DNA from 4 places in the Chitinophaga sp. 05T412 genome. Region 3 is predicted to be linked to each of the others. Evidence: riboswitches for the same ligand, from Rfam matches in the RefSeq annotation. Region 3 holds a riboswitch; each other region holds the start of a gene.
What was found. Region 3 has a riboswitch for cobalamin ahead of AC1DFM_RS17755 (DUF5074 domain-containing protein). Riboswitches for the same ligand answer to the same signal wherever they lie in the genome.
Positions count from the first base shown of each region.

Region 1: another riboswitch for cobalamin. It lies ahead of AC1DFM_RS16800 (TonB-dependent receptor); the one in region 3 lies ahead of AC1DFM_RS17755 (DUF5074 domain-containing protein).
Region 2: another riboswitch for cobalamin. It lies ahead of AC1DFM_RS33695 (DUF5074 domain-containing protein); the one in region 3 lies ahead of AC1DFM_RS17755 (DUF5074 domain-containing protein).
Region 4: another riboswitch for cobalamin. It lies ahead of AC1DFM_RS18915 (TonB-dependent receptor); the one in region 3 lies ahead of AC1DFM_RS17755 (DUF5074 domain-containing protein).

Region 1 covers NZ_JBFTLN010000007.1:74,955-78,106, reverse strand. The annotation lists gene AC1DFM_RS16805 (class I SAM-dependent methyltransferase) at 1-708, shown strand, start outside; cobalamin riboswitch at 840-1,047, shown strand; gene AC1DFM_RS16800 (TonB-dependent receptor) at 1,155-3,152, shown strand, end outside.
Region 2 covers NZ_JBFTLN010000025.1:21,560-24,711, reverse strand. The annotation lists gene AC1DFM_RS33700 (UDP-glucose--hexose-1-phosphate uridylyltransferase) at 1-631, shown strand, start outside; gene AC1DFM_RS33695 (DUF5074 domain-containing protein) at 672-1,802, opposite strand; cobalamin riboswitch at 1,986-2,196, opposite strand; gene AC1DFM_RS33690 (aldehyde dehydrogenase family protein) at 2,325-3,152, opposite strand, start outside.
Region 3 covers NZ_JBFTLN010000007.1:315,898-319,049, reverse strand. The annotation lists gene AC1DFM_RS17765 (hypothetical protein) at 1-449, shown strand, start outside; gene AC1DFM_RS17760 (hypothetical protein) at 466-894, shown strand; cobalamin riboswitch at 941-1,152, shown strand; gene AC1DFM_RS17755 (DUF5074 domain-containing protein) at 1,487-2,839, shown strand; gene AC1DFM_RS17750 (hypothetical protein) at 2,925-3,152, opposite strand, start outside.
Region 4 covers NZ_JBFTLN010000008.1:190,978-194,129, forward strand. The annotation lists gene AC1DFM_RS18915 (TonB-dependent receptor) at 1-1,670, opposite strand, end outside; cobalamin riboswitch at 1,795-1,998, opposite strand; gene AC1DFM_RS18920 (nuclear transport factor 2 family protein) at 2,066-2,530, opposite strand; gene AC1DFM_RS18925 (DHA2 family efflux MFS transporter permease subunit) at 2,586-3,152, opposite strand, start outside.

The DNA of each region.
Region 1 (3,152 bases), 240 kb from region 3:
TGGCAGGAGCGCCCCGATATGAAGTATACGAAGCGGCTCAGGGCCTCTATTGTAGCCCGTTCCCGGTTTATTGAAGACCTGGCGAAAGAACAGATTGCCAAAGGCGTAAAACAGTATGTGCTGCTCGGCGCAGGATTGGATACGTTTGCGCAGAGAAATAAAGCCATCAGCGCACCAGTAGATATATACGAGATAGACCAACCCAATACCCTGACCTGGAAGGCAGCACGACTCCTTGAAAAAGGATACCCCATGCCCGATAATCTTCATTTTGTGCCGGTTAACTTTGAAGTGTCCTCCTGGTGGGAAGAGCTGTTGCACAGCGGCTTCCAGGTACAGCAACCCGCTTTTGTTTCCTGCACAGGTGTTACCCTTTATCTTACCCGGGAAGCAATTATAGACACGCTCCGGAAAATGATGTTGCTGACATCTGGATCATTGATAGCTATCGCCTTTTATTTGCCGGTAGCATTGCTGGAGCCGGAAGATCAGCCCCTGCTGGAAATGGCGATTAAAGGAGCTGCTGCTTCAGGAACACCCTTTGTCAGTTTTTTTTCAGAAGAAGAAATCGTCGCATTGGCGAAAGAAGTGGGATTAAAAGATATACAAACGATTTCCACGAAAGATATGACAGACCGATATTTCAGCGGAAGAACAGATGATCTGCTGCCTGCCAGCGGAGAAATATTTCTGGTAGCCAGGACCTGAACATCCCGGTGTATTTAATTTATCTAGTGTGGTGTTTTGTTTTTTGTCATCTATAGAAAGATGAGCAACAGCATTCCCCGTGCTGTTGCTTCATAATTATTCTCCTCCTTGCTCTTATTCAATAATTTATTGTACTTTCACGCCGCAATTTGGTTGCTAACATGATTTCACAATGTTAGCATTAATAGGGAATCAGGTGAAAATCCTGAGCAGACCCGCTACTGTAAGTTCTGTTATAACACTTTGACATCTGCATGCCACTGTTTTTAGAAAATAAAAATGGGAAGGCCGTTCAAAGTGAGAACAAGCCAGGAGACCTGCCATTGCAGATACGTTTAAAGCTTTCGGCGTTGAAGCTTTGAATACAGCTACCACTGAATTTATTCAGGAATTTTTTTAGTATGTCTTCCGGTGTAGTCATCGGGCGACTTCAACTATTAACCTATATGCAAAACGCATTAAAAGCGTTGCCAATGCTATTTCTAATGGCTATTGGCATTCATCTGTACGGACAGCAAACCGATCGTAGCATTACACGCGTAGATACGATGCGTGTCAGAACATTGAAGGGGGTCACTATTTCCACCATTGGATATAGAGAAGTGATTCCTTCGCAGAAATTGTCCGATGATCAGTTGAAAAGTTTGAACAGCTTTTCTGTAGCAGATGCTATCCGGTATTTCGCCGGTGTACAGGTAAAAGACTATGGCGGTATAGGTGGCCTGAAAACGGTTGATATGCGCAGTATGGGCACTAACCATATGGGCGTATTTTATGARGGTATCCAGTTAGGAAATGCCCAAAACGGACAAATAGATCTTGGGAAGTTTTCCATGGATAATATCGAATCTATCTCTGTTTACAACGGTCAGAAAAGCGAGATCTTTCAACCCGCCAAAGACTATGGCTCCTCAGGCAGCATCTATCTGAGAAGCCGGAAGCCTGTTTTCGATTCTTCCAGAACTACCCATTTCAAAGGTGTTTTTAAAACAGGTTCGTTTGATCTGATCAACCCATCTGTATTATTTGAGCAGAAGCTTTCAACAAACGTTAACTATTCCGTAAGTGGAGAATATGTTAAATCTTCCGGCCGTTATCCATACCGTTATAAAAGAGTATTTCATGACTCTCACAGTATTGCCTGGGATACCACTGCCATCAGAAAAAATGGAGATATCAATGCCGTAAGAGTAGAAGGTGGACTATATGGCAATATCAACCGGGGTTGGTGGAATGCGAAGGCATACTTTTATGATTCTGAAAAAGGCATTCCCGGCGCCATCGTTAACAATATCTGGAAACGCTCACAGCGGCAGTGGGACCGGAGCTTCTTCGTGCAAGGGTCTTACCAGAAAAATATTGTCAAAGGGTACGATTTACAAGTCAACGCGAAGTACGCTAATGACTACATGCGCTATCTCAACCCGGATACAACGTTAATGTATATCAATAATATTTTTCGCCAGCAGGAATGGTATGGATCTGTTGCCAACAAATATGCCGTGTCGAAAAAAATTGATATCAATCTGTCCACAGATGTTCAGTACAATACGCTGACCGCTAACCTGGATGGTTTTGTATTCCCTAAAAGATTCACCTCCCTCGTAGCCCTGGCCGGCGCAGGGGAATTTGGGAAAGTGAAAATACAGGCCAGTGTTTTAGGTACCTTTGTGAATGAACAGATTACCATCGGAAATACTTCTAAGGGAGATTCCGCAGCAGCAGCTCCCACGAAGCATGAAATAACGCCCGCGGTATTCTTCTCCTACAAGCCTTTTTCAAATAGAGATTTTAACATCCGCGCCTTCTATAAGAATATCTTCCGGATGCCTACTTTTAATGACCTCTATTACACGGATATTGGTAATATCCGTTTGCAACCCGAATATACCCATCAATACAACCTCGGATTTTCCTATGGGAAAAGTCGTCCGGGATCGCTGTTGAGTGAATGGCAAATCCAGGCAGATGGCTACTTTAACCAGGTCACCAATAAAATACTCGCTATTCCAAAAGGCAGTGGCATGTTTCGCTGGACCATGATGAATGTTGGGATGGTAGAAATCAGGGGAGTGGACATTGTGGGCGATATGGCTTTTAATCTTCCCAAAAATATCTTCTTCAATATAAGAGCGGCGTATACTTATCAGTCGGCACAGGATTTTACCAAACGAAAAAGTACCGAATTACAAAAGGTGACTTATGGCGGACAAATTCCTTATGTCCCCTGGCATAGCGGATCACTTATTTCGAGTATACAATATCAGTCGTGGCGACTGAACTACAGTTTTATTTACGTAGGCGAACGTTATAACAACTCCGCGAACATCCCCGTTAACTACGAACAACCGTGGTACACCAGTGATATATCTGCCTCAAAAAATATCCGGTTTAAGCACTACCAATGCCGGATTGCCGGAGAAATGAATAATGTACTCAGTCAG
Region 2 (3,152 bases), on a different contig from region 3:
GGCTATTAAGTATGTGCAGATTTTTGAAAACAAAGGGGACATCATGGGGTGCAGTAACCCTCATCCACACAGTCAGATCTGGGCAACCAGCGATTTGCCGGCAGAACTGATTAAAGAAACATCTCACCAGAAAAAATACTATGAGGCTACCAGTAAAAGCTTACTCCAAAGCTATATTGCGCAGGAGTTAGAGAAGCAGGAACGTGTGCTGGTAGAAAATGAGCATTTTGTAGCACTGGTGCCTTTCTGGGCAGTATGGCCTTTTGAAACCATGATTGTCAGCAAACGTCATGTACCGGATATGACGCATTTTACAGAAGATGAAAAACAGGCATTAGCGTCGATTCTGAAAATACTGGCTACTAAGTACGATAATCTTTTTGAAACGTCCTTCCCTTACTCCGCGGGTATGCACCAGGCGCCTGTGAATAGCGGTGAACATCCGGAGTGGCATTGGCATATGCACTTCTATCCGCCATTATTACGCTCTGCGTCTGTGAAGAAATTCATGGTAGGATATGAGTTGCTGGCCAGTCCACAGCGTGATATTACGCCGGAATGGGCCGCTAAGAAATTACAATCCCTCTCCGATGTACATTACACTTTGCTGGAAACGGTAAATGCAGGATAATAATAAAAGGCTGACGATTTCGTCAGCCTTTTATTATTATTTATTCATGAAACACCGGCATAGCAGGGAAGTACCAGCCGTTGTACGTCAATGTTTTTTTCAGGGTAGTAGTGGTGGCATCGTAAATCAATACACGGTTGATGTTACCGGTCATTGATCCGTTGAGGGTGGTGGCTACCAGTTCATTGGTTTCTTTGTTATAAGCAGCGCCTGCACCATAGAAATACTGGCCGGTAGGCAGCGTGATAAATGGTGTAGTTAAAGAGGCTGCATTGCCAATTACATAACGATACAATTGGGTACCGCCGGCAAAGCCGTTGTTACGCACAATGTAAATAGCACTTTCCTGCGTAGAAGCGCTGATGCCTGCATGACGCCATGCACCCCATGGAGACGGTACGGTGAAGCCCAGTTTTACCGCTGTGCGGGTGAGTGTAGCGGGATCAATACGCACCAGGGAATCTGCTGTGGTAGCATATACTGCCCCATCTTTACCAGCCGCAAAGCCAAGGTTAGCGGCGCCGAATTTTTTTACTACCGCGTAAGTGCTGCTGTTCAGTGCTACGATACCATCTGTTTGAGATAATACAAAAATGTAGCTGCCGAGTTTCAGCATATCGCCGGTATAGCCGGATACGCCACTGATTTTAGTACCTACTGCCAGGGATGGTAACGTAATAGGATATACGCCATCGGCAGCGCTCAGCAAGCCATGGGTAGCGTCTACGCCGAGGAAGGCATGTCCATCGTTAGCAGGGAGGGTACTGATGCGACCTGTTTCCACCATGCTGCCACCATCGGTAACTACCAGCGGGCCGCCTGCTTTTACCACGATGTATAACTTGTTGTTGAAGAAGGTAGCAAATTGCAGTGTGTTGGAGGCGCCGCCTAATGCGCCCGTAGGGTTTTCCAGTTGATATACATTCTGTACCAAACTATCACCACTATACGAATAAAAATGAAGGTCGCCGGTGCCATGCCCAAACCAGCCTTCGTTGGCAATAAAGAACCCATTAGCATACTTGCCGGTGATCAATGAGGCGGTAACACCGGTTTTAGTGTTGACGTCTAACTTTTGTAATGAGGACGATGTTAATGCGTCTTCTTTTTTACAGGAAGCGATCAATAGGGTAAACGCTACAAATAAGCAGGACAATAACTGTTTTTTCATATAATACTTGTTTTGATTGATGACATACCTTTCCCTGTCCGGATGGTTGGTCCGGAAAAAAACAACAAATCAAAAGGCCGATGTTAGTACATCTGCATAAGGCGCCCTGGGGTAAATAATACTTTACACAATAGAATATATGCCGTTAGGCTTACATCCCTGGCCTTTCACCCGAAAGCGCTGAATGATTGTTTACAGCTGGCAGGTCTTCTGGCTCTCCTGCTTTTCCGGTAACCTTCCCATCTGCAGTTGGCAGACAGTGGTTTGGAGTATCCGGAAAAAACGATTCATTCGAAAATGAATGCAGGATCACAGCTACGGGGATAGCTCCGGTATTTCACCGGATTCCCTTTTAATCCCGCCAATGGCGGGAACCAATTGTGGATGCAAACGTACGGGAAATGGAGCATAAAGCAAAAAGCATAAAGCAAAAAGCTATTGTCGCGCATGATCATTGCGTATATTATTAACGCTTTAATCACTCGCAACAATAGCTTTTTGCTTTTTGCTTTCAGCTTTCGGCTAAGCCTTCATTTGCCATGATTTTGTTCTCGTAAAAGCGCGTATTCCCTGATGCGACAACGTTGCACCAAACCCCGAATGTTTTCTGCCCGCCCAGGGTAACCCGGCAGTAACGCGGTCGCAGCAGTTCCAATAACCAGTGCCACTATTTACCTGCGACAGAATTTCTTCTGCTCTCGCCTGGCTGTTGGAATATACAGATGCGGTCAGGCCATAATCCGTTTCATTCATAAAGTGTATGGCATCTTCATCTGACTGTACTTTCATAATACCGATAATGGGCCCAAAGCTTTCCTCCTGCATCACTTTCATTTTGTTGTGCACATGTACCAGCACGGTGGGCTCAAAGAAGTTGCCATCATGATCAATGCGTTTTCCTCCCAGCAATAAGGTAGCGCCTCTGATCAGCGCATCTTTTACCTGTGCTTCCAGTACCTCCAGTTGTTCCGGCCGGGTTAAGGCGCCAAAGTATACGCCTTCATCAGTAGGAAGACCCAGTTTCCACGAGCGCACAGCTTTTACAAATTCAGCCACGTATTCATCGTATACTTTTTCGTGTACGTATATCCGTTCTACGGCGCAGCAGCTTTGTCCGTTATTATAGAAGGCGCCATCGGCGGTAGCTGCAGCTACTGCGGCGATGTCGGTGATATCATCTGTTACATAGAGCGGGTCTTTACCTCCCAGTTCCATTTGGCAGGGCACCATTTTCTGCGCTACTTTTTCATAGATGGATTTCCCGGTTTTATAGGAGCCGGTAAAGAAGTAGCCATCAAAGCGAAGGCCCAGCAGTTGTTCGCCGGCATACTTGCCACCGATGCCTACTTT
Region 3 (3,152 bases):
AGCGTTTTATACTAATGATGATCATTGCCGGGTTATGTTGTTTCCAAACCGTGTTGGGGCAAACCGGGACCGTAAGCCACATATTTCCTGCCAGCCATAAAGCAGCTAAGGATATATATCCGAAAGCAACGGGTCGGTTTACGCCTACCCCCGCGGAGGCAAAACGTGCAGCAGATATTGTCAGGGAAAAGCTCCAGCAAATGAACAATAAAACGTTAAAATCCCTCCGGAATAATTGGGATTTTTATGGCAAACAGTATGTTGGATTTATCGGTGAAAACGGGAAGAAAATTATCTGGATAAATTTCTTTTGGCCGGAGGACGAACTGAAAGCTAATCTGACAAAGCAAATTATTCAGGTAGAAGATGGCGGCACTTATTATTGGAATGTAAAGGTGAATCTTTCCAATGGCCGCGTGTTTGAGTTGAGGATTAATAGCAGGGCATGATCGCAAAAATAAAGTAATGACAACGACCTATGTTTCCGAAATAGTGCATCTGATTGATAGCATCATACGAAAGGATGTATGGCTGGATTTTCATGTTTATAAATATGACGGTCATAATTTGATCATTGCCGGCAGTACTGATTTGTGTTATTACCATCAGCTGGAAATTGTATTTGAGGGCGTCTTCTTTTTTCATGGATTCTTCTCCGGCTGGCATTCAGATACCAGTCAACCGGTTTTCGTACTGCCGGATAATGTAGATGAACTGAATCTGCAATTTGAAATAGAACAGGGGTATACGCTTTTTATGTTTAAAGCAGAAGATTACAAAAACAACGTGATCGTTGCTGCCGAAAAAATATCGTTTAATACGGATACGGTATTTTACTATTTGRGTGAAAACCTGGAGCCGAATCAGCGCATAGCGGATTTTGTTAAGCGGTAACCCATTCCTCTTTTTTATCTATCCTCTTCTTTATCAGGATTTTATCGTACTTTCACGCCGCATTAGGTTTTTAGCACCCATTTCAGGATGTTAAAATTAATAGGGAATCAGGTGGAAATCCTGAGCAGACCCGCTACTGTAAGTTCTATCACAACACTTTGACATTCTACTCGCCACTGTTTTTTAGCGAATAAAAAAATGGGAAGGCCGTCTAAAGTGAGAACCAGCCAGGAGACCTGCCAATGCAGATATATTTCAAAAGCTTTCGGGGATGAGGCTTTAGATAACAACTTGCACTGAAATAATTTCAGGGTCTTATTGTTTTCATATGTCGTCCGGCCAGGCTATCGGATCATTTTGGCCTACTGTCAACTGCACTAAAGACTTGTTTATAGCGTCTTTAAGCATTGATTCGTGTGCCCTGTAGCGAATGGAATTTTTATAGCGTAACACCTGCGAATACCGCGGGGAGGGCCCTTTTTGTGAAAAAATCTGAAGAGGTGAGGAGAGGGTACAACGGAAGATCGTAATAAGGTCAGTTTTTTTAAATATCAAAATAGCATCAAGAGAACAACCATTAGTAGTAAAATTTATGAAAAAAAGCGTTTTAGCCTCCGGGGCATTGATCGCCATTGTGGCAGCATCCTGTTCAAAAAAAGATAACACTGTACCAATGCCGAATGGAACAGGCCTGCAAATTGTAAACGTGCTTTCCCAAAACAGTGTGGCGCAGGAAGATACCTTGTTCTTTAAAGTGAAAGCAGATCAGGGCAGTACCTTCGCCTGGTTGGTAGATGGTAAGGATGCAGGAGTAAGTGATACCACTTTTAAATTTGTGTCCAATGATTTAGGAGAACATATCATTAAAGTAACCGCTTCTGGTAATAACCAGCAAACATCGGCGCAAGCAGCTATTACTGTATACGGAAAATACAAATACGGCACATTTGTATTAAATGAAGGAAACATGACCACAGAGAATGGATCATTGACCTTTATCAGTCCCCGCGGCATTGTAACGGACAGCGCTTATTTTAAAGCCAATGGTACTTATCTGGGCAATACGGCGCAGGATTTATGTATCAATAACAACAAAGTGTATATCATCTCCCAAAATGGTAAATCAAATGCCATGGGAAATTCTTTTAATAATGATGGGCTACTGGTAGTGGCCAATGCGGAAACATTAAAAAAGGAAGCGGCCTACAACGACGAACTGGCAACGCTCAGCTGGCCTACACATGTGGCGGTGCTGAATGAAGAAAATGTAATTATCCGCGACAATAACGGTTTGTATCGCTTCAACACCGTTACCAAAGCACTGACCTTCATCAAGGGAACCCGGTCTGCCGCAAAGATGACCATGGCCATTTCCAATAATAAGATCTTCGCCGCTGCCGGATCAAAAGTATACGTAGTAGAAGCTAATAAAGATACCCTCACTTATGCGCTGGATATGAAAGCCGGTGTGAGTGGCGTGATAAAAGCCAGTGATGGTAACCTCTGGGTATCTACCACCGGATCTCCCGCCAGAATTTCCAAAATCAATTACAGGGACTACTCTTTAATCAAAGCCAACGATATTACTGCGGGTAGTGTAAGTGCCGGTTGGGGCGCTACGCCAGGCATTACAGCCAAAGGAGATACACTTTACTTTAGCGGCGCCGGCACCAAAATATACCGTCATATTTTTAGCATGGGCTCCACAGAATTTATGGTGGATGCAAAATCAATGGTAGAAAACGCCAATATTGTGTATAACAACATTGCCGTGCATCCGGTGACTGGCGAAGTATATATGAATACCATGAAAGGCTATGGCTGGGATTACCTGATTAATAATATCAGCGTGTTTAACTTCAGCAATAAAGCTGCTGTAAGTGCTAATTATAAGAATTACACGAATTTCCCGGCGGGAATTTTCTTTACGTACTCTTTTAATTAGGCTAGATACAGATATAATGAGACTGTCCGGAAACCCGGACAGCCTCATTATATCTGTTAAAGGTAATATAGCTCTCCAATGAAAATTATTTCCAGGTAATTGGTAAGTCCTTTAACTCAAGACTAAAATGTCCGGTACCTGGAGCTGGGTCAAAGAAGTTAATAGGCAATATTTTTAGCATTTTCACAGCGGGCAATACTTTGGATATTTTTATGACTGTTTTAAGTGGTGTATCGGTATATAGATCATTGCTACGATCCTGCGTCCCCAGTAGTACTTCTTCACTTCTATACTCGTTGCCCTCAACGTCCAC
Region 4 (3,152 bases), on a different contig from region 3:
GTATAAGTGGCTTTGGTGTTGAGTTGCAGTTGTTGTGTGATAGGCCAGCTGCCGCTGATTTTAGCATCGAGGCCTTTAATTTTTACTTTGCCCAGGTTCATCATGGTCCATACAAACTGGTTTTGTCCGGGGATGGCTACAATTTTATCGGTTACTTCGTTGTAATAGGCGTCTACTTCTACGTTTGCTATTGACAGCCATTTACCGGTAAATGTTTTATTCCAGGTGATGCCTGCATCGTATTGTGTGGCAAACTCCGGTTTTAGCAGGTGGTTGCCGATTGCCGTATAGTAGAGGTCATTGAAAGTAGGCATGCGGAAGATACGTTTATAAAATCCACGCACTTTCAGGTCTGGTGTTGGTAAAGGCTGCCACGAAATAAAAATGGCCGGCGTGAATTTTTGTTGATACGGTGCTGCGGTGTTGACTTTCACCGTTTCCTTCACGAGGGTGGTGAGCAGGCTGGTCTGTGCGCTGAACCGTTTGAAATTCATTGCAGATGCCGCGGCAATGAGGGTGGTGTACCTGACGGGATAGCTGAAGCTGTCCAGGCTGGCGTTTAATTTATTCCATTGAAAATCGCCGGACAGGGAGATGGTCCACCAGTTGGTGAGGGCATACTGCTGCGCCAGCGAGAAATACATTTCGTATTGGTAGTAGTGATTATTTACCGGAAACTGTGCGGTATCCTGCGTTTTGTAATGCGTATAGTCGTAGGCGTATTTCCCGTTGAGCAGGATGCTATAACGTGGTGTCACTTCTTTCCTGAAAGAGGATTGAGCGAAAAAGCTTTTGTCCCACAAACGATCTATGTGGCCAAATACACCATTTACAATAAAGCCGGGAAGTCCTCTGGCGGATTCATAATAGTACACTTTTGTATTCCATTCACCGCCTTTGATAGTGCCGTTGAGTCCGGCTTCCACCCGCACGGCATTTACATCGCTATTCCTGCGGTAGTCGCTGGTATCGTATAGGAGGACGTGTTGGTCGTTGAATTTTTTATAAGTATACTTATATCTGCCGGTGGCATTAATCCATTCACTGCTGAAGGAAAGGGCGGTATGTTTGCTGATTTTTTGTTGCCAGAGAATAGAAGGGTTGAACAGCCCAAAGGAGCCTGTTTTTATGGTTGCTTTTGCATGGCTTTTTTCACCGGGTGCAAATTTGGGTTTGAGAGATGTTAAATAAATGGAGCCTGCGGAGCCAAAGTCTTTGGCCGGTTGGAAGATGTTACTTTTTTGTCCGTTATACAGGGCAATTTCTTCCATGTTATCCAATGAAAATTTGCCCAGGTCTACCTGTCCGTTTTGGGCGTTGCCCAGCTCTATGCCATCGTAGAATACGCCGGTGTGGTTAGATCCCATGCTGCGGATATCCACCGTTTTGAGGCCTCCTATACCACCATAATCTTTGATTTGCACGCCGGAGAAGAAGCGGATGGCATCGGCAACAGAATGAGTACCCAGCCTGCTGAGTTCTTTTTCCTGCATTTTTTGTCCGGGGCTTATTTCCTTGCCTGACCGGGGCGCAGTAACGGATACCTCCTTCAGATGAGTGGTAGTGGTATCTGTTTGTTGCGCTGTAATGAAGGTGAATGGCCAGATGATGAATCCCATCAGACATAAGCATCCCCTTATCAGTGAACGTATTTGTTCAGTGAATTGCATAAATTTTTTTCTCTGTTAATGTTTCATCAACAGCCTTCGACCGAAGAAAAAATAATTAGGAAAGCATATGGTACAGGCATTGCCTGTAGCTTGCATGTATCCCTAAGCTTCATTCCACGAAAGCTCAAAAATGAATGGTATGGCAGGTATTCTGACTTGTCTCTGCTTCTGGCGACCTTCCCATTGAATGAACAACAGTGGTCAAGAGTGATGCCTTTGCATTAGTTGAGACTTACAGCAGCGGGACTGTTCAGGATTTACGCCTGATTCCCTTTTAATTATTACTGGCCGGAGTGGACAGGAATAAACCATAATGGGGCAAAAGTAGGTTATTATTCTGTTGATGCAAAACAGAAAAGCAAATAGGGGAGAATGGTTGGTTTTTTCGGGAAGCGTTATTTAGCCGCACTTTCTGCGCCGCAGTCGTCCATGCGTCTGGTATCCAGGATATACTGGATTTTCCATTTACCATCCAGTTGTACCATTTGGAAGGAGTTGGCGCCGCAATGGTGGAATTGTTGTTTAAAATAAAAGCGATACGGTGTCCATACAGATGCCATGGTACCATCAATAGAGATGTTGCCAAATTCGATGCGTTCATCGGCGGCATTGGCAGGCAGTTTTCCAATGATGGAGGCGAACTCGTCGACGCTGGTAGTTTGTACATCTTTGCTTTTGGTGGTCACGGACTGAAGCCGGGCATCCGGGGCAAAGCAGGCTTTGAGAGCGGTGCTGTCGGCGTTGCGCATGGCGGTAAACAATTGGGTAACCGCTGCTTTCACAGCATCTGTAGGTGTTTGTGCAGATACAGTGAGGGAGGGGATGAGTAGCCCGATGAAGAGGTAAAACAGACGATGCATTTTTTTATACTAAGATAATGAATTTGTGCTGCATGAATATGGCAGTTGTGATAGATTAATGATCCGTTATAACTACTGGTGCTGCTGATTTTTGCCTGGATGAAGCCATGAAAAGCAGGGGGAGTGTTACCAGGAATATAATGCCTACCAGGAGGAAGGTGTCGCTGAAGCTGAGTAGGGTACTTTGACGGGTAACGGTATGGTCCAGGAGTTTCAGGGCTTTGCCGTGGGCGTCTGTGAGTGCCGCACCTTTGCTTAGGAAGAATTGGGTGTATCCATTGAGGCGGGCTACTACGGCGGGGTTGTCAGTATGTAAGTGACTCACCAGGTCATAACGGTGTTGGGCGTTGCGGTTGGCGAGATAGGTATTTACCATGGCGATGCCGAAGGAGCCACCGAGTTGTCGCATCATGTTATTGAGTGCCGCGCCTTGTGGGATGTCCGTTATAGGCAGTGACGATACGGCCAGTGTGGTGAGTGGTACGGTGACGAGCGCCAATCCTACGCCGCGCCAGATAAGCGACACGGTAATATCTGCGGCAGTGGCGTTCTGATTTAATTGCGACATCTGCCAGCTGAAGAGTATAAACAGCCCCATGCCGGCTACTATCAGAAAGAGAGG